Linked DNA regions of Kineosporia sp. NBRC 101731. The protein of the gene in region 2 interacts with the protein of the main gene of each other region in a pairwise test. Links are inferred from orthologs where the notes say so. Each region holds a gene or a part of one and is shown on either strand. Other genes may lie near its edges. The genes, in order: ligA and leuS.

Evidence for each region.
Region 1: the proteins of leuS (region 2) and ligA interact in binary tests that used the Escherichia coli proteins (3 or more experiments, as listed by UniProt). The link is inferred for Kineosporia sp. NBRC 101731 from one-to-one orthologs.

Annotation. Positions count from the first base shown.
Region 1 is NZ_BSTC01000005.1:294,640-311,320, forward strand. What follows is about bases 7,524-10,450. They hold ligA (NAD-dependent DNA ligase LigA), read left to right. Parts: upstream 7,524-7,845; coding sequence 7,846-10,056; downstream 10,057-10,450. Other genes in these bases: QSK05_RS16885 (uroporphyrinogen decarboxylase/cobalamine-independent methonine synthase family protein), read left to right, coding at 7,524-7,728; QSK05_RS16895 (hypothetical protein), read right to left, coding at 10,149-10,450. Outside these bases: QSK05_RS16855 (electron transfer flavoprotein subunit beta/FixA family protein), read left to right, coding at 1-357; QSK05_RS16860 (electron transfer flavoprotein subunit alpha/FixB family protein), read left to right, coding at 395-1,366; QSK05_RS16865 (cysteine desulfurase family protein), read left to right, coding at 1,436-2,668; tRNA 2-thiouridine(34) synthase MnmA, read left to right, coding at 2,674-3,780; QSK05_RS16875 (sensor histidine kinase), read left to right, coding at 4,541-5,698; QSK05_RS16880 (VOC family protein), read right to left, coding at 5,715-6,494; more of QSK05_RS16885, read left to right, coding at 6,787-7,523; more of QSK05_RS16895, read right to left, coding at 10,451-10,940; QSK05_RS16900 (FAD-binding dehydrogenase), read left to right, coding at 11,239-12,891; Na+/H+ antiporter NhaA, read left to right, coding at 12,956-14,359; QSK05_RS16910 (DsbA family protein), read right to left, coding at 14,415-15,071; Asp-tRNA(Asn)/Glu-tRNA(Gln) amidotransferase subunit GatC, read left to right, coding at 15,298-15,594; Asp-tRNA(Asn)/Glu-tRNA(Gln) amidotransferase subunit GatA, read left to right, coding at 15,594-16,681. UniProt on the Escherichia coli protein: DNA ligase that catalyzes the formation of phosphodiester linkages between 5'-phosphoryl and 3'-hydroxyl groups in double-stranded DNA using NAD as a coenzyme and as the energy source for the reaction.
Region 2 is NZ_BSTC01000013.1:28,092-35,200, reverse strand. What follows is about bases 535-3,607. They hold leuS (leucine--tRNA ligase), read right to left. Parts: upstream 3,287-3,607; coding sequence 782-3,286; downstream 535-781. Other genes in these bases: QSK05_RS28270 (intradiol ring-cleavage dioxygenase), read left to right, coding at 3,484-3,607. In the rest of the region: QSK05_RS28285 (hypothetical protein), read right to left, coding at 1-296; more of QSK05_RS28270, read left to right, coding at 3,608-4,455; ribosome biogenesis GTPase Der, read right to left, coding at 4,625-6,148; cmk ((d)CMP kinase), read right to left, coding at 6,148-6,909; QSK05_RS28255 (prephenate dehydrogenase), read right to left, coding at 7,082-7,109.

The DNA.
Region 1 (16,681 bases), on a different replicon or contig from region 2:
ACGCTGGCCAGCGAGCTCACGATCGAGGGCGGCAAGGCCGTCATCCGCCGCGACAACGACGCCAGCACCGAGATCATCGAGGCATCGCTGCCGGCCGTGGTCAGCGTCACCGACCAGATCAACGAGCCGCGCTACCCCTCGTTCAAGGGGATCATGGCCGCGAAGAAGAAGCCGCTGCAGACCTGGTCGCTCGAAGACCTCGGCCTGAGCGCCGACGAGGTGGGCTCGGCCGCCGCCTGGACCACGGTCACGTCGGTCGCCGAGCGCCCGGCCCGCACCGCCGGGCAGGTCGTCACCGACGAGGGCGACGGCGGCGCGAAGCTCGTCGAGTTCCTCGCCGGCGCCAAGCTGGTCTGACCCCCTCTTCCCCCCACTGAACTGAAGGACCGATTCGATGTCCCAGGTACTCGTGCTGGTCGACCACGTCGACGGCGCCGTCCGTAAGACCACCACCGAACTGCTCACCATCGCCGCGCGTCTGGGCGAGCCCGCCGCCGTCTTCATCGGCCAGGGATACGACAACGCCTCCGCCACGCTCGCCGAGTACGGCGCGCAGACCGTCTACCGGGTCGAGGGCGAGGGCATCGAGGACTACCTCGTGGCGCCCAAGGCCGAGGCGCTCGCCGCGGTCGTTCAGCAGGCGTCCCAGGCCGGTGCCCCGGCTGCCGTGCTGCTCGCCAGCTCCGGCGAGAACAAGGAGATCGCCGGGCGTCTGGCTGTGAAGCTCGACTCCGGCCTGATCACCGACGCCGTCGACGTGCAGCAGGGCGCTGACGGCCCCCTCACCACGCAGTCGGTGTTCGCCGCCGCGTTCACCGTCACCGCCTCGGTGACGAAGGGTGTCCCGGTCATCACGGTGAAGCCGAACTCGGCCGAGCCGATCGCGGTCGCCGGGGTCGCGCCCGAGGTCGTCACCGTCCCCGTCACGGTCTCCGACCTGGCCCGGGCCGCGAAGATCACCGAGCGCCGCCCGAAGGAGAAGAGCGGGCGTCCCGAGCTCACCGAGGCCGCGGTCGTGGTTTCCGGCGGCCGGGGCACCAACGGTGACTTCTCCCCGGTCGAGAGCTTCGCCGACGCCCTCGGCGGTGCCGTGGGCGCCTCCCGCGCCGCGGTCGACGCCGGCTGGTACCCGCACAGCAGTCAGGTCGGCCAGACCGGTAAGCAGGTCTCCCCGACGCTCTACGTGGCGAGCGGCATCTCCGGCGCGATCCAGCACCGGGCCGGCATGCAGACCTCGAAGACGATCGTCGCCGTCAACAAGGACCCGGAGGCGCCGATCTTCGAGCTCGTCGACTTCGGCGTGGTCGGAGACCTGTTCACGGTGCTGCCGCAGGCCACCGAAGAGGTGCTCAAGCGCAAGGGCTGACAACTGACGCCGGGGCGGTGACGAACCGCCCCGGCCCGGTCCGCGCACGCAGTGCCTACACTCGACTCCGTGACTGCTTATCTCGACCACGCGGCGACCACGCCGATGCTGCCCGCAGCGGTGGCGGCCATGGTCGAGGAGATGGCGTCCACCGGCAACGCCTCGTCCCTGCACTCCTCCGGGCGCCGGGCCCGCCGGGTGGTCGAGGAGGCCCGCGAGCAGTTCGGCGCGGCGCTCGGCGCCAGTCCCAGTGAGGTGATCTTCACCTCCGGCGGCACCGAGGCCGACAATCTGGCGGTCAAGGGCCTGTTCTGGGCCCGGCGCGCTCTCGACGGCCACCGGCGCACGATCGTGGCCACCCCGATCGAGCACCACGCCGTACTCGACCCCCTCGAGTGGCTGGTCACCCACGAGGGCGCCGAGATTCTCTGGGCCCCGGTCGATCACGCGGGTCGCGTGGATCTCGACGGCCTCTCACAGCTTTTGGACGCGCATCACGACGCGGTCGGCCTGGTCACCGTCATGTGGGCGAACAACGAGGTGGGCACCGTCCAGCCGATCCCGCAGATCGCGGAACTGGCCCACCGGTACGGCATCCCGGTCCACACCGACGCGATCCAGGCGGTCGGGCACCTCCCGGTCGACTTCGCCGGCAGCGGCGCCGACTGCCTCAGCGTGAGCGGGCACAAGCTGGGCGGCCCCGTCTCGGCCGGCGCCCTGCTGGCCCGGCGCGGGCTCGACCTGGTGCCCGGACTGCACGGTGGCGGGCAGGAACGCGGCATCCGCTCCGGCACCCTCGACGTCCCCGCGCTGAAGGCGTTCGCCGTCGCGACCATCCAGGCCGTGCAGACCCAGCCCGCCGAGGCCGCGCGCATCGCGGCCCTGCGCGACGACCTGGTGCGGGCGGTCTGGAAGGCCGTGCCCGACGCCGTGCTGAACGGCCCGGTGCCCGACGGCCTGGCCGGACTCGGCCCGGCCCTGGCCCCCGAAGGCCCCTTCGACCGCCTCCCCGGCAACGCCCACTTCACCTTCCCGGGCTGCGAGGGCGACTCCCTGCTCTACCTGCTCGACGCCCGCGGCGTGGAATGTTCCACCGGTTCGGCCTGCCAGGCGGGAGTACCGCAGCCCAGTCATGTGTTGCTGGCCATGGGCGTGCCCGAGGCCACGGCCCGGGGTGCGCTGCGCTTCAGCCTGGGCCACACCTCCACCGCCGCCGACGTGGCGGAGCTGGCCGAGGCGATCGGCCCCGTGGTCGACCGCGCCCGGGGCGCGGGCCTGAGTTCCGGTTTGTCGAAGGGGTAGCACTGATGCGAGTACTGGCTGCGATGAGCGGCGGGGTCGACTCCGCCGTGGCCGCGGCGCGCGCCGTCGACGCCGGGCACGAGGTCGTCGGCGTGCACCTGGCGCTGGCCCGCAACCCGCAGACCCTGCGGGCCGGCGCTCGCGGGTGCTGCACGATCGAAGACGCCGGGGATGCCCGCCGGGTCGCCGACATCCTCGGGATCCCTTTCTACGTCTGGGATCTGGCCGAGCGTTTCCAGGAAGACGTGATCGACGACTTCGTCGCCGAGTACAAGGTCGGCCGCACGCCCAACCCGTGCGTGCGCTGCAACCAGAAGATCAAGTTCGCCGCCCTGCTCGACAAGGCCGTGGCCCTCGGGTTCGATGCCGTCAGCACCGGGCACTACGCGCAGATGATCGACGGCCCGCACGGCCCGGAGCTGCACCGCGCGCTCGACATGGGCAAGGACCAGTCGTACGTGCTGGCCGTGCTCCCGCCCGACCGCCTGGCCCGGTCGCTGTTCCCGCTCGGCGACACGCTCAAGGACGACGTGCGCCGCGAGGCCGCCGAGCGCGGTCTGCGCGTCGCCAGCAAGCCCGACAGCCACGACATCTGCTTCATCTCCGACGGCGACACCCAGGGCTTCCTGGCCAAGCGGCTGGGTGCCCAACCCGGTCCGATCGTCGGTACCGACGGTCAGCAGCTCGGAGAGCACTCCGGGGCCTACGGTTTCACCGTCGGGCAGCGCCGCGGGCTCTCGATCGGGACGCCCGCCGCCGACGGCAGGCCACGGTACGTGCTGAGCATCGAGCCGGTGTCGAACACGGTGGTCGTGGGGTCGGCCGAAGAGCTCCAGGTGAACGGCATCAGCGGGGCCGAGGCCACCTGGTGCGCGCCCGTGCCCGACCTCGGTGAGCCGGTGTCGGTCCAGGTCCGGGCGCACGGACGTGCGGTGCCCGCGCGCGTGCTCTCGTACGGCCCGGCGGCGGGGGAGGGTGCTGTGCAGACCCTTCCGGCCACGCTCGAGGTGGCCCTCGACGAGCCGATCAACGGCGTCGCCACCGGCCAGACCCTCGTGCTGTACCGGGGCACCCAGGTGATCGGGTCGTCCACCATCAGCGCGACCAGCTGAAGCCCTGACCCGACCGACTCCATCGAATCAACCGAACCGGCCCGACCGGCTCGACCGGCTCGACCGGCCCGACTGGCTCGACCGGCCCGACCGGCCCGACCGGAGCGGGACGCTCGGTCATGTCGCGTGCAGCGGAGGCGCTCGGGCAGAAGACCTTTCGCGCGCGTTCCAGCAGTCTTGGAACGTCGTCAGCATCGCGGGGCCATGGCCAAAGAGCCCTGCGCGTTGTGTACACCTGGTACATCCGGTACCGGATGTACCAGGTGTACACAACGCGCATGATCCGGGGACTCCATGGTCCTACGCGCAGGAGCCGGTCCGGTCGCCGAATCCTCGCGAGAAACCATCACCGCGGCTGCCGATACACGGCTGCCGGGACAAGACCGCTGTCACGGAGCCCGCCAGGTCTGGGGGTTACAGGTCCGGGGCTGCCCGGTCGGGGGGGCTGCCCGGTCGGAGGGCTGCCGGGTCGGAGGGCTGCCGGGTCGGGAGGGGTGCCAGGGTGAGGGCTGCCCGGTCGGAGGGCTGCCGGGTCGAGGACTGCCAGGTCGGGAGGCTGCCAGGGCGAGGGCTGCTCGGTCGGGGGGTTGCTCGGTCGAGGGCTGCCTTCGCCCTGTCGGCCGGTCCCGGTTGTCCCCACCACCCCGGTTCCGTGAGGGGCGGCCCGCACCGTCGTGGTGCGCGTCCTCCATCGGGCTTGTGGGCGCCTGCATCATCGGCCGTGAAACCCGCCCGGTTCGAGCACCTATGCTCGATGGTCGTGTGTCATCTCCCCGAGGGACTGAGTCGTGCGCGGGCGTTGCGCGACGTGCTGCTCGCCCTGGCACTGATCGTCTTCGCGTTCGCGACCGGTGGCACGTTCGCCGTGGTGCTGGGAGCCGTGAACCGGGACCGGCCCGACGACCTTCTGTCGGTGGTTCTGTTACTGGCGCAGTGCCTTCCGCTGATCGTGCGGCGGACCCGGCCGGATCTCGCGCTGGGCGTGATCGGCCTGGCCTGGGGCGTTTACCAACTGATGGGGTATGAGGGCAGTAGCGCCGGGCTGGCCCTCTACATCGTCCTCTACAGCGCGGGCGCCCACCTGACGCGCAGACGCTGGCAGACCGCCGCCGGGGCGACGTTCGGTTACCTGGTGCTCGCTGTGACCCTGCACCGTACCCCGTACCACGAGACACCGCTCAGTTACGTGACGTTCGCGCCTGTGCTCGTGCTGTTCTGGATGATCGGTGAGGGAGTTCGCGCCCGGACCCGGGCCGAGGCGGCGCGCCGGGCGGCCCAGAAACGCGAGGCGGTGGCGCAGGAACGGGCCCACATCGCGCGGGAACTGCACGACGTGGTCACGCATCACGTCACGGCGATGGTGGTGCAGGCCGAAGCCCTGCCCTACCTGCTGCCGGGTAACCCCGACAAGGTCCGCGACGGGCTCGGAACCATCAGCGCCACCGGGCGTTCCGCGATGACCGACCTGCGTGAACTGCTCGACGTGCTGCACGACCCGGGCACCTCCACCGACCAGGAACGCACCCCGGCCCGCGAGTCCCTCGAGGTCCTGGTCGAGCGCGCCCGCGCCGCCGGGCAGGATGTCACGTTCGCCGAGCACGGCGACCCCGCCCCGATCCCCACCGGCCTGGGTCTGGCCCTGCAGCGCGTGGTGCAGGAATCCCTGACGAACGCCCTGAAACACGCCCCGGGCCGCACCACCGCGGTGACCCTGACCCATGGTGAGGACGAACTCGACGTCGCCGTGGTCACGTCCGGCGGGGCCACGACCCCCCGCCGCCCCTGGGCCCGTTCCGGGCGCGGCATCAACGGTATGCGCGACCGCGTGGCCGCTTTCGGCGGTGAACTGACGGTGGGACAGGAGCCGGGCGGCGGTTTCGCGGTGCGGGCGAAGTTGCCGCGCCGGCCGGCTGCCTGAGAGACCAGGCACCTGGTCACGGCGCCGCGGGCGGCTCCATCAGCCAGAGCCGGTTGCCGTCGGGATCCTTGATCGCGGCCATCCGCCCGAACGGGCTGTCGAAGTCGCGGCCGGTGATCCGGCCGCCGGTGCTCTCGACGAACTCCAGGGCCTCGGTGATGCTGCGGACCTGGAAGTACGCGAGCCAGTAGGGGGACGCGTCGTCCTCACCCATCATCGGGCCGATACCGCCCAGGGGCCATTCCTCGTCCGGATGCGAGTAGGTCTGGTAGGTGTCGCCCGCGCCCATCTCCGGCGGTAGCGGTGCGTTGTCGAAACCGAAGATCCGGCGGTAGAACTCGCGGGCGGCGGTCGGATCGGACGAGCGCAGGTCGTCCCAGACGAAGGCGCCGGCGTCGCGCACGTGGCCGCTGCCGATGGCATCGCCCGCCTGCCAGAGCCCGAACGGTGCCCCGGCCGGGTCGCAGGCCACCGCCCGATGTCCGCGGGTACCCGCGCTGCGGGGCGGCAGCAGGATCTGCCCGCCGTGCGCCACCACGGCCTCGGCGGTCGCCCGCAGATCGTCCGCGGCGAAGTGGATCAGCCAGCCGGTGGGCGCGTCCTCGTGGATCTCGGTGATCCCGGCCGCCTCGGCGCCGTCCACCGTCGCGATCACCAGGGAGTGCTCCGAGGGCGACCGCTCGAACGACCACCCCAGCAACGGCCCGTAGAACGCCCGGGCATCGTCGACGTCCACCGCCGAGAGCTCGGTCCAGCAGGGTGTTCCCGCGCGCCAGCGTTCGGTCCGGATGGCCACGTGCGTCTCCAGTTCCGTCGTGGTGCGGCGCTCGGGTGAGGAGCGCCGGCCGTCTACAAGATCTCGCGGACAGTAGCCGCGTGATCACCGTACTGGGTGGCGGCCCGCAACCGGGGCTGACGCAGTGGGTCGTTCGGCGCCGTAGGCTCGCAGGGTGTCGACCCCCACTGACAACCTTCATCTTCCCGACCCGGCCGATGCCTCCGGCGCCTCTGGTGAGGATGCGGTCGTGATCGGCCCGGGCGCGGCCACCGGCATCGGTTCGTGGCCGGGCACCGACGTCCTGGACACCATGCGCGTGGTCTTCGGCGAGCTCGGCGATCCGCCGGCGATCCCGCACCTGCCCGAACTGCCCGCGCGGGGGCCGGGCGCGGACATGATCGGACGGGGCGCCGGTCTGCTCGTCGACCTGCCCGTCGACCTTCAGCCGTCCGGGTGGCGCCTGGTCGACCACCCCGGCCGCGACCACAGCCGCACCCGGTCGTGGTTGCGGCAGGACCTGGACGTGCTCGCGGAGGTCGCCGACGGGTACGAGGGCCTGCTGAAGGTTCAGGTCACCGGCCCGTGGACGCTCGCGGCGAACCTGTGGTTGCCGCGCCTGGAGCGCGTGGTGGTGGACAAGGGGGCCTGTCGCGACGTGATCGAGTCCTTGGCCGAGGGCGTCCGACAGCATCTCCAGGAGGTGCAGCGGCTGGTGCCGAAGGCCCGGCTGGTGCTGCAGGTCGACGAACCCTCCGTACAGTCCGTGCTGGAGGGTTCGCTGCCCACGGCCAGTGGCTTCGGGCGGCTGCGGGCGGTTGACGGGCCGGTCGTGATCGAAGGGCTGCGGACGGTGCTGGAGGCGGCGACCGCGGCCGGTGCGGTGCGTACCGTGCTGCACTGCTGTGCCTCGAAACCGCCGGTGGAGGTGCTGATCCGGTCGGGCGCGTCGGCACTGTCGCTGGACGTGTCGCAGCTGGGTACCCAGCGCTGGGAGCAGGTGGCCGAGGCCACCGAGAACGGTCTGGGGCTGTGGGCGGGAGTCGTGCCGACGGCCTCCGGTCTGAAGCCCGCGGCCGTGGCCGACGCGGTCTGGAACCCGTGGCGCCGGCTCGGGCTGGATCCGAAGTCCGTCGCGGACGTCGTTCTCACCCCGGTCTGTGGGCTCGCCGGATCTTCTCCCCAGCAGGCTCGCTCGGCGCTGAAGGTGGCGCGTGAGGCGGCGCGCATCCTGAGTGAGAAGGCGTACGAGTAGCCGGCCCTCCGATGTCGGGCGGGTTGAGGTCGGGCCGGGCTGAGGCCGGGCCGGGCGTCGCGCCGACGCGAAACTGTCGGTGGGTCGCGGTTGAATGTGGACGTGGCTGAAGCAGAGATGGGTGCGGCGGACGACCTGCCCGGCGGCGAGGTGGCCGGTCAGGGGGAGATCCCCGAAGAGGCACGTCACCGGTGGGCCGATCTGGCCGACCAGATCCGCGAGCACCGCTTTGCCTACTATGTGCGGGACGCGCCGACGATCTCCGACGGTGACTTCGACGCGCTGATGAAGCGGCTCGAGGCGCTGGAGGAGCAGTACCCCGGCCTGCGGACGCCCGACTCGCCGACCCAGCAGGTCGGGGGCACGTGGTCCACGGACTTCGAACCGGTCGATCATCTCGAGCGCATGCTCAGCCTCGACAACGCGTTCAGCGTCGAGGAGTTGCGGGAGTGGGCGGCCCGGGTCGAGCGCGACGCCGGTGCGGTGCGGTACCTGTGCGAGCTGAAGATCGACGGCCTGGCCATCAACCTGCTGTACGAGGGCGGCCGGCTGATGCGGGGCGCAACCCGGGGCGACGGCCGCACGGGCGAAGACGTCACGCTCAATGTCCGTACCATCCAGGGCATCCCGCACTCGCTCACCGAGGTCGAGGGCGTGCCCTTCCCGGAGCGGGTCGAGGTGCGGGGTGAGGTGTTCTTCCCGATCGAGGCGTTCGCCGAGCTCAACGCCAAGCTGGTCGAGCAGGGCAAGCCGCCGTTCGCGAACCCCCGCAACGCCGCCGCCGGGTCGCTGCGCATGAAAGACCCGCGGGTCACCGCCACCCGGCCGCTGCACATGCTGGTGCACGGCCTGGGCGCCCGCACCGGGTTCGACATTGTCTCGCAGTCGCAGAGTTACGACCTGCTGAAGGCGTGGGGTCTGCCGACCTCCGGCACCTACCGGGTGGTGGGCAGCGTGGACGAGGTGGTGGAGTTCATCGAGTTCTTCGGTGAGCACCGGCACGACCAGATCCATGAGATCGACGGTGTGGTGGTCAAGGTCGACGAGGTGGCCCAGCAGCGCCGGCTCGGGGCCACCAGCCGGGCGCCGCGCTGGGCCATCGCCTTCAAGTACCCGCCCGAAGAGGTGAACACGAAGCTTCTCGACATCCGGGTGAACGTCGGGCGCACCGGCCGGGTCACGCCCTACGGCGTGATGGAGCCGGTGCTCGTGGCCGGTTCCACGGTCGCGATGGCCACGCTGCACAACGCTTTCGAGGTGAAGCGCAAGGGTGTGCTGATCGGCGACACGGTGGTGCTGCGCAAGGCCGGTGACGTGATTCCCGAGATCGTCGGACCGGTGGCCGAGGCCCGCGACGGCAGCGAGCGCGCGTTCGTCATGCCGACGCACTGCCCGGAGTGTGCGACGGAGCTGCGGTACGAGAAGGAGGGCGAGAAAGACATCCGCTGTCCCAACTCCCGTACCTGCCCGGCGCAGCTGCGGGAGCGGTTGTTCCACGTGGCCGGTCGGGGAGCCTTCGACATCGAGGCGCTGGGCTGGGAGGGCGCGATCGGCCTGCTGCAGGCCGGGGCGGTGAAAGACGAGGGCGACCTGTTCGACCTGACCCCCGAGATCGTGAGCACCGTGCCGCAGTACACCCGCAAGGACGGTGAGCTGTCGGCCAACGGGCAGAAGCTGCTCGACAACCTTCAGAAGGCCAAGAATCAGCCGCTGTGGCGGGTTCTCGTGGCCTTGTCGATCCGGCACGTGGGCCCGACCGCGGCCCGGGCCCTGGCGCAGTCGCATCGCTCGATGGATCGGATCCGGGAGGCCACGGAGGAAGAGCTGGCCGCCGTCGACGGCTGCGGCCCGGTGATCGCCGTGGCGGTGCGGGAGTGGTTCGAGGTCGACTGGCACACCGAGGTGGTGCGGCGCTGGGCCGACGCCGGCGTGCGGATGGCCGACGAGGTGGACGAGTCGGTGCCGCGCACGCTGGAAGGCATCACGGTGGTCGTCACCGGTTCGCTCGAAGGCTTCAGTCGCGACGAGGCCAAGGAAGCCATCCTGAGTCGCGGTGGCAAGGCCTCGGGCAGCGTCTCGAAGAAGACGAGTTTCCTGGTCGCGGGGGAGAGCGCGGGCAGCAAACACGACAAGGCCGTGCAGCTGGGCGTGCCGGTGCTCGATGAGGCAGGCTTCCGGCTACTGCTGGAACAGGGGCCGGAAGCGGTGACACCGGTTGTCGAGGCGGTGCCTTCTGAGGCGGTGCCTTCTGAAGCTGTGGCCTCGAAGGCAGTGGCCTCAAAGGCGGTGCCTTCCGAGGCTGGCGATGGCGAGACAGCCGTGGATTGACCCGCTGCGGTCCGGCCCTACGCATCGTGCCGACCCCGCGCATCGTGTGCATTCCTCGCGCCCCGGCCGCAACGACTGCACACGATGACTTCTCAGACCCAGCTGGTGACCGCCGACAAGACCTGGCGCACGGTGGTGGCGACCGGCCGGATCAGGGTCTCGTTCACCTGGCGGGCTTCGGCGGCGACTCCCCGGCCGATCGAGCGGGCCAGGGCGGCGATCGCCCGGCCGAAGGGGGCGACGACGTTCTGCCAGATCCAGCGGGTCGCCAGGCCGAGGGGGCGCAGGGTGTAGCGGTAGGCGAGGTGCAGCAGCCATCCGGCGCCGCGCCGGCCGGGACGCAGGAAGTACACGTAAAGGCTTCTGATCAGCCAGGTTACGGGTTTTACCACGAGTAGGTGGAGAGCTCGTCCGATCGCGACGAAGACCGGCGTCAGGAGCTCGGCCAGCCGGGTCACCATCCACTGGAGCCCGTGCGCCGCCGGCGCGATCAGGTAGTTCCGGACGAAGCCCAGCACCGGGACGACGACCACGTGCCAGATGAAGCGGCCCGGCACGACGACCAGGTACCGGATGAGGAAGAGCGCCGGAACGACCAGCAGGTGGCGGCCGAGGAAGAGCCCCGGGACGACCAGCAGGTAGCGGCCGATGAAGCATGCCGGGACGACCACTAAGTAGCGCCAGAGAAAGAGCACCGGCACCAGGACCAGCTTGTCGAACAGCCAGACCGCGGGCCGGAGTACGTAGTCGGCGAACAGCCTGCCGGCCACCCGGAGCAGCTCCCACGCCAGGCGGAACGGCAGCACGACGATGATGGCCAGCACCCGCACCGGCCACGGCACGGTGGGGTCGGGGGAGTAGGTGCGGTGTCCGGGCTCGCTCACGGCCCAGGGACGACACCGCGGCCCAGCTTGTTGCACGTCGCCGGTCCGGAGCGGGTTGCGGGGAGACTGCTGAACAAGACATTCGCCGGCCCCTTCGTTCGTGATCATGCGATCCCCCAGCCCTCGGCCGGGAGGTGCCCCACTTCTCCGGTGTTCCAGAACTTCCACGCCCAGAGTTCTAGAACTCTGGGGAGGTTTTGCATGATCACGGAAGAAGTTGGGGGGATTACGTGAGGGTCAGGGGGCGAGTGCGGTGAACGGACTGGGCGGATCGGGGGCGGCGTGGTGGGATTCACGGATGGACGCTGACGTCATCGTGGTGGGGGCCGGGCTGGCTGGGCTGGTAGCGACGGCCGAGCTGGTGGACGCGGGACGGCGGGTGATCCTCGTCGACCAGGAGAGCGACCAGAACGTGGGGGGTCAGGCGCACTGGTCGTTCGGCGGGCTGTTCCTCGTGGACTCGCCGGAGCAGCGCCGGATGAAGATCAGGGACTCGCACGAGCTGGCCTGGCAGGACTGGCAGGACACCGCCGGGTTCGACCGCGACGAGGACCACTGGCCGCGGCGCTGGGCGGAGGCCTACGTCGACTTCGCCGCGGGGGAGAAACGGTCGTGGCTGAGTCAGCGGGGCCTGAAGTGGTTCCCGCTGGTGGGCTGGCCCGAGCGCGGTGAGGGCCGGCCCGGCGGGATCGGCAACACCGTGCCGCGGTTCCACATCACCTGGGGCACGGGGCCAGGCGTGGTGGAGCCGTTCGAGCGCCGCGTGCGCGAGGCCGTGGCCCTGGGCCAGGTGACACTGGCGTTGCGGCACCGGGTGGACGATCTGGTCGTCCGTGACGGTGCGGTCACCGGGGTCGCGGGGCAGCGACTGGAGGCGGACCGGCGTCCCCGGGGTGTGAACGGAAATCACCGGGAGATGGGTGAATTCAGTTTCAGTGCGGAGGCGGTGATCGTGACCTCCGGCGGTATCGGAGGCAGTCACGACCGGGTGCGGGAGGCATGGCCGCAGCGACTGGGCACCGCCCCGTCCACCATGGTCACCGGTGTCCCCGCGCACGTGGACGGCCGGATGATCCCGATCACGCAGCGCGCGGGCGGCTGCGTGATCAACCCGGACCGGATGTGGCACTACACCGAGGGCCTGCACAACTGGGACGAGGTCTGGCCCGGCCACGGCATCCGGATCCTGCCCGGTCCCTCGTCGCTGTGGCTGGACGCGACCGGCCACCGGCTGCCGGCCCACCTGTACCCGGGCGCCGACACCCTGGGAACGCTGGAGTACCTGCGCACCACGGGCCACGACCACAGCTGGTTCGTGCTGAACCAGAAGATCGTGGAGAAGGAGTTCACGCTGAGCGGTTCCGAACAGAACCCGGATCTCACCGGGAAGTCGGTGCGGCAGCTGCTGCAGCGGGTGAAGCCCGGGCCGACCCGGCCGGTGCAGGACTTCCTCGACAACGGCAAGGACTTCGTCATCGCCGACAACCTGCCGGACCTGGTGCGGGCGATGAACGAGACCACCCCGCAGCCGCTGCTGGACCTGGCCGACGTCGAGGCCGCAGTGCTGGAGCGCGACCGGCAGATCGTCGACCCCTCGTCCACCGACGACCAGATCCTCGCCATCCGCGACCTGCGCAGTTACTTCGGCTACCGGCTGCTACGGACGGCGGGCGAGCGGCGGCTGCTCGATCCGACGGCGGGCCCGCTGATCGCGGTGCGGCTGAGCGTATTGACCCGCAAAACCCTGGGTGGCCTGCAGACCGATCTCGGCTCCCGGGTGCTGACCGAGGCCGGCGAACCGGTGCCCGGCCTGTACGCGGCGGGCGAGTGCGCCGGGTTCGGCGGCGGCGGGATGCACGGATATCGCGCTCTGGAAGGAACTTTCCTGGGCGGGTGCATCTTCAGCGGGAGAACAGCGGGGCGATCAGCAGCCGAGGCAACCCGCGCCTAAAACCTCACGGAGGGGTTGGTCGGGGGTTTACCGCGTCGTATCGCGGTTGATGCAGGATGTGGGCATGGCCGTCAGTCTGCGACCGGGACCCCCGCTGCGCTTCATCACCCCTTCGATGACCCCTGCCCTGCGCCGTTACATCGACAACGAGGCGAGCAGCGCAGCCGTCCTGCTGGTCGCGAGTCTGGTGGCTCTGCTGTGGGTGAACTCGCCGTGGGGCGAGAGTTATCACCACCTGTGGGAACTGCCGGTGCGGATGTCCTTGGGCGACGGGGTGTTCGAGCTCGACCTGCATCACTTCGTCAACGACGCCGCGATGGCCGTGTTCTTCATGGTGGTCGGGCTGGAGGTGGCGCGCGAGACCACGGCCGGTGAGCTGAGCGACCGCCGGGTGATGAGCGTGCCCGCCATCGGCGCGGTCGGCGGTCTGACCGTGCCGATCGTGATCTACCTGATCATCAACGGCGTGTTCGGTGACGGTGGCGAGGCGATGCAGGGCTGGGGCATCGTGATGTCCACCGACACGGCGTTCGTGCTCGGTGTGCTGGCCCTGTTCGGCCCGCGCTGCCCCGACCGGCTGCGGATGTTCCTGCTGGCTCTGGCCGTGGTCGACGACATCGGCGCGATCACCGTGATGGCGATCTTCTACTCCGAGGAGATCCGGATCGGGCCGCTCCTGGTGATGATCGCGATCGTCGGGCTCTTCGTCGCGCTGCGCTGGGTCGGCTACTGGAAGCTCACGCCGTACGTCTTCCTCACCGTGGCCCTGTGGTTCGCCGCCTACGCCTGCGGGGTGCACCCCACGCTGGCCGGCGTGCTCGCCGGTCTCCTGATCCCCGCGTCCACCCCCCAGAGCCGTGGCCGGGAGCTGGTCATCTTCGGCCGGGCCCTGATCGAGAACCCCTCGGCCGACGGCGTGCGGCTGGCGAACCTCGCGGCCAACTCCACCGTCTCGGCCAACGAGCGCCTGCAGAGCTGGCTGCACCCCTGGTCGGCGTTCGCCATCATCCCGGCGTTCGGCCTGGCCAACGCCGGGGTCGAGCTCAGCGCCGAGACCCTGAACGCGGCCCTGACCTCCACCGTCACCATCGGCGTGGCCGTCAGCCTGCTCGTCGGCAACGGGGTCGGGATCACCCTGTTCGCCATCGCGGCCCTGCGCAGCGGTGTGGGCGTGCTGCCCGGCGGGGTGCGCTACAGCCACCTGTTCGGCGCGGCGCTGCTGGCCGGGATCGGGTTCACCATCTCGCTGTTCATCACCGACCTGGCCTTCACCGACCAGCTCCTGCGCGACGAGGCGAAGATCGGCATCCTGGTCGGCTCGCTGGTCTCCGCCGTGGTCGGGGCCTGGGTGCTGCGGGTCATGGGTGAGCGCATGCCGCTGTGCTCACCCGCCGGCGACACCGCGCCGCCGCAACTGCCGCCGCTGCCCTGGACCGCCCCCGGCTTCCCCGCGCCCTTCCCGAGGTGACCACCGATCACCATGGTGGACGCCCACCCGCGCGGGTGGGCGTCCACCATGGTGGTCACCCCCGACCGAACCGGCGCCGCCGCGCCGGAGCCGAGTTACCGAGTGCCGCGCGCCGCAGCGACGGGACGTCGACGACCCCCTGATAGGGCGCACCGTCGATGAACAGGGTCGGCGTGCCGACGACCCCGCTCGCGATGCCCGCCGCGTAGTCGGCCTGCACCAGTGGGGCGAACTCCTGGGCCTTCTCGCCCGCCGCCCGGTCCGGATCGGCGCCGACGAACTCGGCGTAGAGCCGCAGGTCGCCGTCGGTGAGCCGGGTCTGGTTCTTGAACAGCTTGTGGTGCATCTTCCAGAACACCTCCGACCCGCCCGTGACCTCGGCCGACTCCGCGGCCAGGGCGGCGGTGAGGGCGAAGGGATGGGTCTCGAAGAGCGGGAAGTTCTGGAAGACCAGCCGGATCCGCCCGTCCGACGACTCGACCAGCTCGTGCAGCGCGGGAGCCGCCCCGGCGCAGTACGGGCACTCGTAGTCACCGAACTCGACGATGCAGATCTCGGCGTCGGGATTGCCGAAGACATGACGGGCCCGCGCGGTGACGGCTTCGGCGGTGGTGTCCATCTCGCGGGGCCGGACGGCGTTGAAGGGCTCGAGCTCGGGTGTGCCCTCGTCGGTGGGCACTGGGGTGCTGGTGGAATCCACGTCCTGGGACACGGGACGACCTCCGGAAGCAGGGCGGGCGGGGACCGGCTGACGTAGCCGGACCCGGGGCCACCAGATTACGTAGATGAAACAGCCGCCGCAGGCGAGCGGCGCATGGCCTGGGTGATCGTGACCGTAGGATGTTCACCGGTGTAGGACGACACTAGGAAGGTTGTCTGATGCACCCGAATTCTTTGAAGTAGTTGCACTGTCACCGACTGCAAGGGAGATGCTCCTCATGCCCGCCATCTCGCGCGATGAGGTGGCCCACCTCGCCGGACTGGCCCGGATCGAGATGAGTCCCGACGAACTGGACCGGATGGCCGGTCAGCTCGACGTGATCCTCGGTGCCGTCGCCCAGGTCCGTGAGGTGGCCGGGGACGACGTGCCCGCCACGTCGCACCCCATGCCACTCGTCAACGTGACCCGCCCGGACGTGCCGCGCCCCGGCCTGTCCGCGGAGCAGGCACTCGCGGGAGCCCCGGCACAGCAGGAGCAGCGCTTCCGTGTGCCCCGCATTCTTGAGGAGGACTGATGAGCGAGCTCACCCGCCGCACCGCCGCCGACCTGGCACAGCTGCTGTCCTCCGGTGAGGTCTCCGCCGTCGAGGTGACCCAGGCGCACCTCGACCGGATCACCGAGGTGGACGCCGGCGTCCACTCGTTCCTGCACGTCGCCACCGAGTCGGCGCTCGCCGACGCGGCCGCCGTCGACGCCGCCCGCGCCGCCGGTGAGAACCTCGGCCCGCTGGCCGGGGTGCCCATCGCGGTCAAGGACGTGATGACCACGCAGGGCCTGCCCACCACGGCGGGCTCGAAGATGCTCGAGGGCTGGGTGCCGCCGTACGACGCGACCGTCGTTCGCAAGCTGCGCGAGTCCCGGTTGGTCATGCTCGGCAAGACCAACATGGACGAGTTCGCGATGGGCTCCTCCACCGAGCACTCGGCCTACGGCCCGACCCGTAACCCGTGGGACCTGAACCGGATCCCGGGTGGTTCCGGGGGCGGCTCGGCCGCCGCGCTGGCCGCCTTCGAGGCGCCGCTGGCGACCGGTACCGACACCGGTGGCTCCATTCGGCAGCCCGCCAGCGTCACCGGCACGGTCGGCGTGAAGCCGACCTACGGCGCGGTCTCGCGCTACGGCCTGATCGCCATGGCCTCCAGCCTCGACCAGGGTGGCCCGTGCGCCCGCACCGTGCTCGACGCGGCCCTGTTGCACGAGGTGATGGCCGGGCACGACCCGCTCGACTCGACCAGTCTCACCGACGGTTACCCGGATGTCGTGGCCGCTGCCCGCGCCGGCGCGAAAGACGGTATCGCCGGGCTGAAGATCGGCGTCATCCGCGAACTGCACGGCGGTGAGGGCGGTTACCAGGCCGGTGTGCTGGCCCGCTTCGACGAGTCGCTGGCGCTGCTGACCAAGGCCGGCGCCGAGATCGTAGAGGTCTCCTGCCCGAGCTTCACCGCGGCCCTGCCCGCGTACTACCTGATCATGCCGAGCGAGGCCAGCAGCAACCTGGCCAAGTTCGACGCCATGCGGTACGGCCTGCGCGTCGGCCCGCAGGGCGTGGAGGGACCGAGCGCCGAGCAGGTCATGGCCGCCACCCGCGCCGCCGGTTTCGG
Region 2 (7,109 bases):
GCAATGCTGGACGCGCCAACAAACTTAATGTGTAGCGGTGCCACGAAATGAGAATCATCTATAGCCCGATCACCAGTGTTCAGAATTCTAAGCGTCATAAGGCTAGGCGAAGACACCTCAACCGAGTCCACCATGACAGCCACAGACTGCGGCGTGTCCGGCTGGAGAATCTTCGCCCTACTGAAAACCGAATACTGAATATGCAACTTCTGCCTGTTCGCACGATAGGCCAGGAATGACATTATTACAGATATGGCCCCTAAAATACTGGTGATTGTGATGCTCGTGGCGTTCATAAGTGCCCCCGGAAAAATTCTTTCAGATAAGAAAATCTTAGACGGGGCACGTCCTAAGTGGGCTGCGATTACCTCCGTCGTTCGGATGACTGCGCTCTTCTTGCTCGCCGCCGTCCTGAAGAGCACCACGCTCCAAGACGGCGGCGGATCACTACGACCGCGGGACATGGGTGCGCACGCCGAGCTACTGCTGTACTTCGCTGCTGTACTGCCCAATCAGACCCGGCGATGGGACCGCAAGACCAGCAAAACCAAGAAGGCTCCGGCCAGCATTTCTGCTGGCCAGAGCCTTCTTTCGCGGCGAACCGCGTCTGTCGGGCTGACAGGATTTGAACCTGCGACCCCCTGACCCCCAGTCAGGTGCGCTACCAAGCTGCGCTACAGCCCGAACTCGCCCGGAGCGGGTAACCCGCCCTGAACGCGTAGCTAGCTTAGCGCATCCGCGACCCGCGTTTTGCACGGGTCGCGGATGCCAAGCGTGACCCTTATCGGGCCAGGGCGATGTTGACGAGCTTGGGGGCCCGCACGATGACCTTCACGATCTTCGCGTCGCCCACGGCCTTCTGCACGGCGTCGGAGTCCAGGCTCAGGGCCTTCAGGTCATCTTCGGTGATCGCGGCCGGCACCTGCAGGCGGGCCCGCACCTTGCCGTTGACCTGGACCACACAGGTGACCTCCTCGTCCACAATCAGGGACTTGTCGACCACCGGCCACGTGGTGGTGGCGACGGAGGGCTCGTGGCCGAGCTTCACCCAGGAGTCGTCGGCCGTGAACGGCGCGAAGCAGGACAGGGCCACGACCAGAGCCTCCACGCCCTCCCGCACGGCCGGGTCGGCCGCACCGGGACCGCTGTCGATCGCCTGCTGCAGCAGCGTCGTCAGCTCCATCAGACGGGCGATGACGACGTTCTGGCGGCCCGCCTCCATCTTCGAGGTGATCTCGTCCAGCAGACGGTGCACACCCCGGCGCACCGCCGTGTCACCGGTGGAGACCGCCGCACCGAGCGAGGAGACGGGCACGGCCGAGGCCAGGCGCCGCACCCGGTTCAGCCACTTCACCGCACCGGAGGGAGAGACCGCGGCCCAGTCGATGTCGTCTTCCGGCGGACCGGCGAAGATCATCGTGACGCGCACGGCGTCGGGGCCGTACTGGCTGATCTGCTCCTGCAGGTTGACCAGGTTGCCCAGACTCTTGCTCATCGCCTTGCCGTCCATGATGACCTGACCCTGGTTGGTCAGGCGCTTGAACGGCTCGACGAAGTGCAGCAGCCCGGCATCGTGCAGGGCCTTGGTCATGAAGCGCGCGTACAGCAGGTGCAGGTTCGCGTGCTCCTTGCCGCCGATGTAGTGGTCGACGGGCAGCCAGCGCTTCACACCCTCGGGGTCGAACGGCCCCTCGGTGTAGTCCGGGTTGGGGAAACGCAGGTAGTACCAGGACGAGTCGACGAACGTGTCCATCGTGTCGGTGTCGCGCTGCGCGGGCTTGCCGCACGTGGGGCAGTCGACCTTGAGCCACTCGGTGGCCGTGCCCAGCGGTGACTGGTTGGCGTCGGGCTTCAGCGAGAAGCCGCTCTCCGGCAGGCGAACCGGCAGCTGGTCTTCGGGAACACCGACCTCACCGCAGTCTTCGCAGTGGATGATCGGGATCGGCGTGCCCCAGAAGCGCTGCCGCGACAGCAGCCAGTCGCGCAGGCGGTAGGTGATAGCGCCCTCGCCGACCCCGGACCTCTCCAGGTGGGCGATGATCGCGGGCAGGGCCTCGGCCGACGGGAGCCCGTCGAACTCGCCCGACCCCACCATTGTGCCGCGGGCGGCCGTGGCCACACCGGTGACCGCCGGGTCGTCCTCACCGGTCTCGACCACCTTGCGGACCGGCAGGTTCATCGCCTTGGCGAAGTCCAGGTCGCGCTGGTCGTGGGCCGGCACGGCCATCAGCGCGCCGGTGCCGTAGTCGGCCAGCACGTAGTCGGACGCGTAGACCGGGATCTGCTCGCCGTTGACCGGGTTGATCGCGTAGGAGCCCAGGAAGACGCCGGTCTTCGCGCGGTCGGAGGCCATCCGCTCGATCTCGGAGGTACCGCCCAGCGCGGCGATGTACGTCTCCAGCGCCTCGCGGTGCTCGTCGGTGACCAGGTCACGGGCCAGCGGCGCGTCGGCGGCGACCACGAAGAAGGTCGCGCCGTACAGGGTGTCGGGACGCGTGGTGAACACCCGCACCGGCTCGTCACGGCCGACGATCCTGAAGTCGACGTGGGCACCGGACGAACGCCCGATCCAGTTGCGCTGCATGGCCAGGATGTCTTCGGGCCACTGGCCCTTGAGCTGGTCCATGTCATCGAGCAGACGCTGCGCGTAGTCGGTGATGCGGAAGAACCACTGGGTCAGGTTGCGGCGCTCGACGACGGTGCCGCAGCGCTCGCACTTGCCCTGGATGACCTGCTCGTTCGCCAGCACCGTGTGGTCTTTCGGGCACCAGTTGACCGGCGAGGCCTTGCGGTAGGCCAGGCCCATGTCGAACAGCTTCAGGAAGATCCACTGGTTCCAGCGGTAGTACTCCGGGTCGGAGGTGTGCAGCCGCGTACGCCAGTCGAACGAGACACCCAGGCGCTTGAAACTCGCGGCCTGCACGGCGATGTTGTCGTACGTCCACTGCCGGGGGTGCAGGTCGCGCTTGATCGCCGCGTTCTCGGCGGGCAGCCCGAAGGAGTCCCAGCCGATCGGGTTCAGCGTGTTGTAGCCCCGCAGCCGGTCGAACCGGGCGATGACGTCGCTGATCGAGTACACCTCGGCGTGGCCCATGTGCAGGTCGCCGGAGGGGTACGGGTACATGCTGACGATGTACGAGCGCTTCTCGTCGGCAGGTTCGTCGCGACCGGGCTCCGGCGCCGTGAGGCCGTGCGCCTCGAACGTGTGCCGCTCGTCCCACACCTTGACCCACTGGTCCAGGTCGATCTCGTCGACGGTGTCCCGCCGGTCCTCATGCTCGCTCATGTCGTCCAACATCTGCTTGTAAGGAAAGTTCTGTGGTCACGCAACCAGTCAAGACTAGTGGACCGCCCGCCCCTCCCCAGCTCCCAGCCATCTGTCAGTGATCACGGAGACCCGTCACAGAGACTCCACAACAGGCACATAGATGCCGTTGCTTGGGTGAAGACATACCGACCGCCTCCCAGCACAGGAGCCCAGCCGTGAGCACCGAGCAGCAGATTCCCGACCCCGTCACCGACAACGCCGCCTACGTGAGAGCTGTCCATGACAAGGGCCTGGGCTTCGACCTGCGCACCATGTCGCGGCGCAAGATGCTCGGTGGCATCAGCTCGGTGTTCCTGCTCGCCGCCTGCGGCAGCACCAGCGACTCGACGAGCTCGGGCAGCTCGACCACCAGCAGCGGCATCACCGAGATCGAGACCGAGACCAACGGCCCCTACCCCGCCGACGGCACCAACGGCGTCGACGTGCGCACCGAGTCGGGCATCGTGCGCAGCGACATCACCTCGTCGTTCGGTGACTCGACCACGACGGCGGAGGGTGTGCCGCTGACCATCGAGTTCACGATCACCGATCTTTCCGGCGCACCGATCTCCGGTGCGGCCGTGTATGTCTGGCACTGCGACCGGGACGGCAACTACTCGCTCTACACCGAGGGCATCACGCAGGAGAACTATTTGCGGGGCATCCAGGCGACCGATGCGAACGGCCTGGCCTCGTTCACGAGCATCTACCCCGCCTGCTACTCGGGTCGCTGGCCGCACATCCACTTCGAGGTGTACTCCTCGGTCGAGGACGCGACCAGCGGTGAGGGCACGATCCGCAAGACCTCACAGATGGCGATGCCCGAAGACATCAACGACCTGGTCTACGCGACCGACGGCTACAGCAAGAGCGTCAGCAACCTGAGCCAGGTCACCATCGCCGACGACAACGTCTTCGGCGACGACGACGCGGCGACCGAGATGGCCACGGCGACGGGCAGTGTGAGCAAGGGCTACGTGGCCAAGCTGACCGCGGCGATCGACATCACGGGTAAGGACGACGCGGCTGCGGCACCGGTGGGCGGCGAGGGTCAGGGCGGCACTCCCCCGGGCGGTCCCGAGGGCGGCGCCGGTGGCACCCCGCCGAGCGGCGCTCCCCAGCCGACGGCAACGGCGAGCGCGAGCTAACCGCCCACCCTTCCGTGATCATGCAAAACCTCCCCGAAGTTCTAGAACTCTGCGCTCGAAAGTTCTAGAACTTCGGGGAGGTTTTGCATGATCACGAAGAGGTTTGGGCGACCACGAAATGGAGGACGCCCTGGAGACTCGAGTCTCCAGGGCGTCCTCAATTTTCGGTTTACTTCTTCTTGGAACGCTTTTCGCGCGGCCGCACGGACACCTCGATCGGGGTGCCCTCGAACCCGAAGGCCTCACGCAGCCGGCGCTCGATGAACCGGCGGTAACCGGCCTCGAAGTAGCCGGAGGTGAAGAGCACGAACCGCGGCGGGCGGGTCGAGACCTGCGAGCCGTAGAGGATGCGCGGCTGCTTGCCACCGCGCACCGGGTGCGGGTGGGACTGCATGATCTCGGCGAGCAGGGAGTTCAGCTTGCCGGTGGGCACGCGGGTGTCCCACGACTCCAGGGCCGTGTCGAGGGCCGGGGTCAGCCGGTTCACGTGCCACTTGGTGGAGGCGGACACGTTGATGCGGGGAGCCCACTGGATCTGCACGAGGTCGGTCTCGAACTCGCGCTCGAGGAACTTGCGACGCTCCTCGTCCATCAGGTCCCACTTGTTGTAGGCGACAACAAGGGCCCGGCCGGAGTCGACGATCATCGAGATGATGCGCTGGTCCTGCTCGGACAACGGCTCGGAGGAGTCGAGGAGCACCACGGCGACCTCGGCCTTCTCGAGCGCGGCCTGCGTGCGCAGCGAGGCGTAGAAGTCGGCGCCCCGGGTCAGGTGCACGCGACGGCGAATACCCGCGGTGTCGACGAAACGCCACTGCCGGCCGTTGAGGTCGATGATCTCGTCGACCGGGTCACGGGTGGTACCGGCGACCGAGTCGACGACCACGCGGTCTTCGCCGGCGAGCGCGTTGAGCAGGCTGGACTTGCCCACGTTCGGACGGCCCAGCAGAGCCACGCGACGCAGCCCACCGACCTGCTCGGGACCGACCGCCGAGACCTCGGGCAGCGCGGCGAGGACGGCATCGAGAAGGTCACCACTGCCTCGACCGTGCAGTGCGGAGACCGGGTACGGCTCCCCCAGCCCCAGGGACCACAGCGACGAGGCCTCGAGCTCACCCCGCGTGTCGTCGACCTTGTTGGCCGCCAGGATGACGGGCTTCTTGGTCTTGCGCAGCAGGCGCACCACGGCCTCGTCGGTCGCGGTGGCGCCGACCTGGGCGTCGACCACGAACATCACGGCGTCGGCGAGCTCGATCGCGATCTCGGCCTGCTCGGCCACCCGGCCGGCCAGCCCCTTGGCGTCGCGCTCCCAGCCGCCGGTGTCGACGACCACGAAACGTCGCCCGGCCCACTCGGTCTCGTAGCGAACCCGGTCACGGGTAACACCCGGAACGTCTTCGACCACGGCCTCGCGACGACCGAGCACGCGGTTGACCAGCGTGGACTTACCCACGTTGGGACGCCCGACGATGGCGAGAACCGGCAGCGGGCCCGCATTCTCCTCACCGAGGGCGCCGTCGGCGCCGGCCTCGAGCAGACGCAGGTCGGACTCGGACAGGTCGTACTCGGACAGCCCGGCCCGCAGAGCGTTGTCCAGGCCGGGAGCCTCGGGTTCTTCAGCCCCGTAACCGGCGGCCACGTCGATGACGACGGGTTCGGCTTCTTCGTTGGTGGAGCGGTCTTGCTTGGACATCAGGAAACGGCACCAGCCCTGGCGTGTTCGTCGAGGTCGGTGACCGAACCGGTGACGATGCGGGTGATGGCGGCCAGCACGGCATCGACGGTCTGCTCGAAATCGAGCGCCGAGGAGTCCAGGTGCAGCACGCCGTCCGCGGCGACCTCGAAATTGGAAACGGTGGAGTCGTCGGAGTCGCGACGCACGATCTGGTCGCGCGTCGCCTCGACGGACGCGGCGTCGGCGCTGCCGTGCAGCTCCTTGGCCCGCCGCGCGAGTCGCGCCTCCTCGCTCGCGGTGAGCAGGAGACGCACGTCGGCATCGGGGGCGACGACGGTGGTGATGTCACGGCCTTCGGCGACGCACCCCTGGTGCGTGCCGTTGCGGCCGACGGTGATCAGGTCGCGCTGGCGCTTCAGCATCTCGGCGCGCACGTCGAGATTGGTCGCGACCTTCGAGACGATCGAGGAGATCCGGGTCTCGCGGATCGCGGCGGAGACGTCGTGACCGGCCACCCAGACACCGGGAGCAGTCGGGTCGGTGGCCATGGTCAGGTCGAGGTTGCGCACGTGCTCGGCGACCGCGGCCGCGTCGGCCAGATCGATCCCGGCCTCCACCACCGACCAGGTCGCCGCGCGGTACATCGCACCGGTGTCGAGGTATTCCAGCCCGAGCCGGCGCGCCACCTCACGGGAGACGCTGGACTTGCCCGACCCGGAAGGGCCGTCGACGGCAATCACCAGGGGGCGCGCTTGCGTGGGGACGGACTGCGCGGACACGGTGATACCTCCGGTGATCGGCTGGGGTTTCGGCGTCGGACTGACCCTCGTGGTCAACGCCGCACAGGTTCGTGACCTTCCTAGGTTAGTCGAGTCCCAGGCCACATCCGACATCGTGCGATCGAAGCCACCCTTACGGAGTGGCCGGTTGTCCGGATTTGCCGGGACCGGGCTACGCGACGACGTGCCAGCCGCGCTCG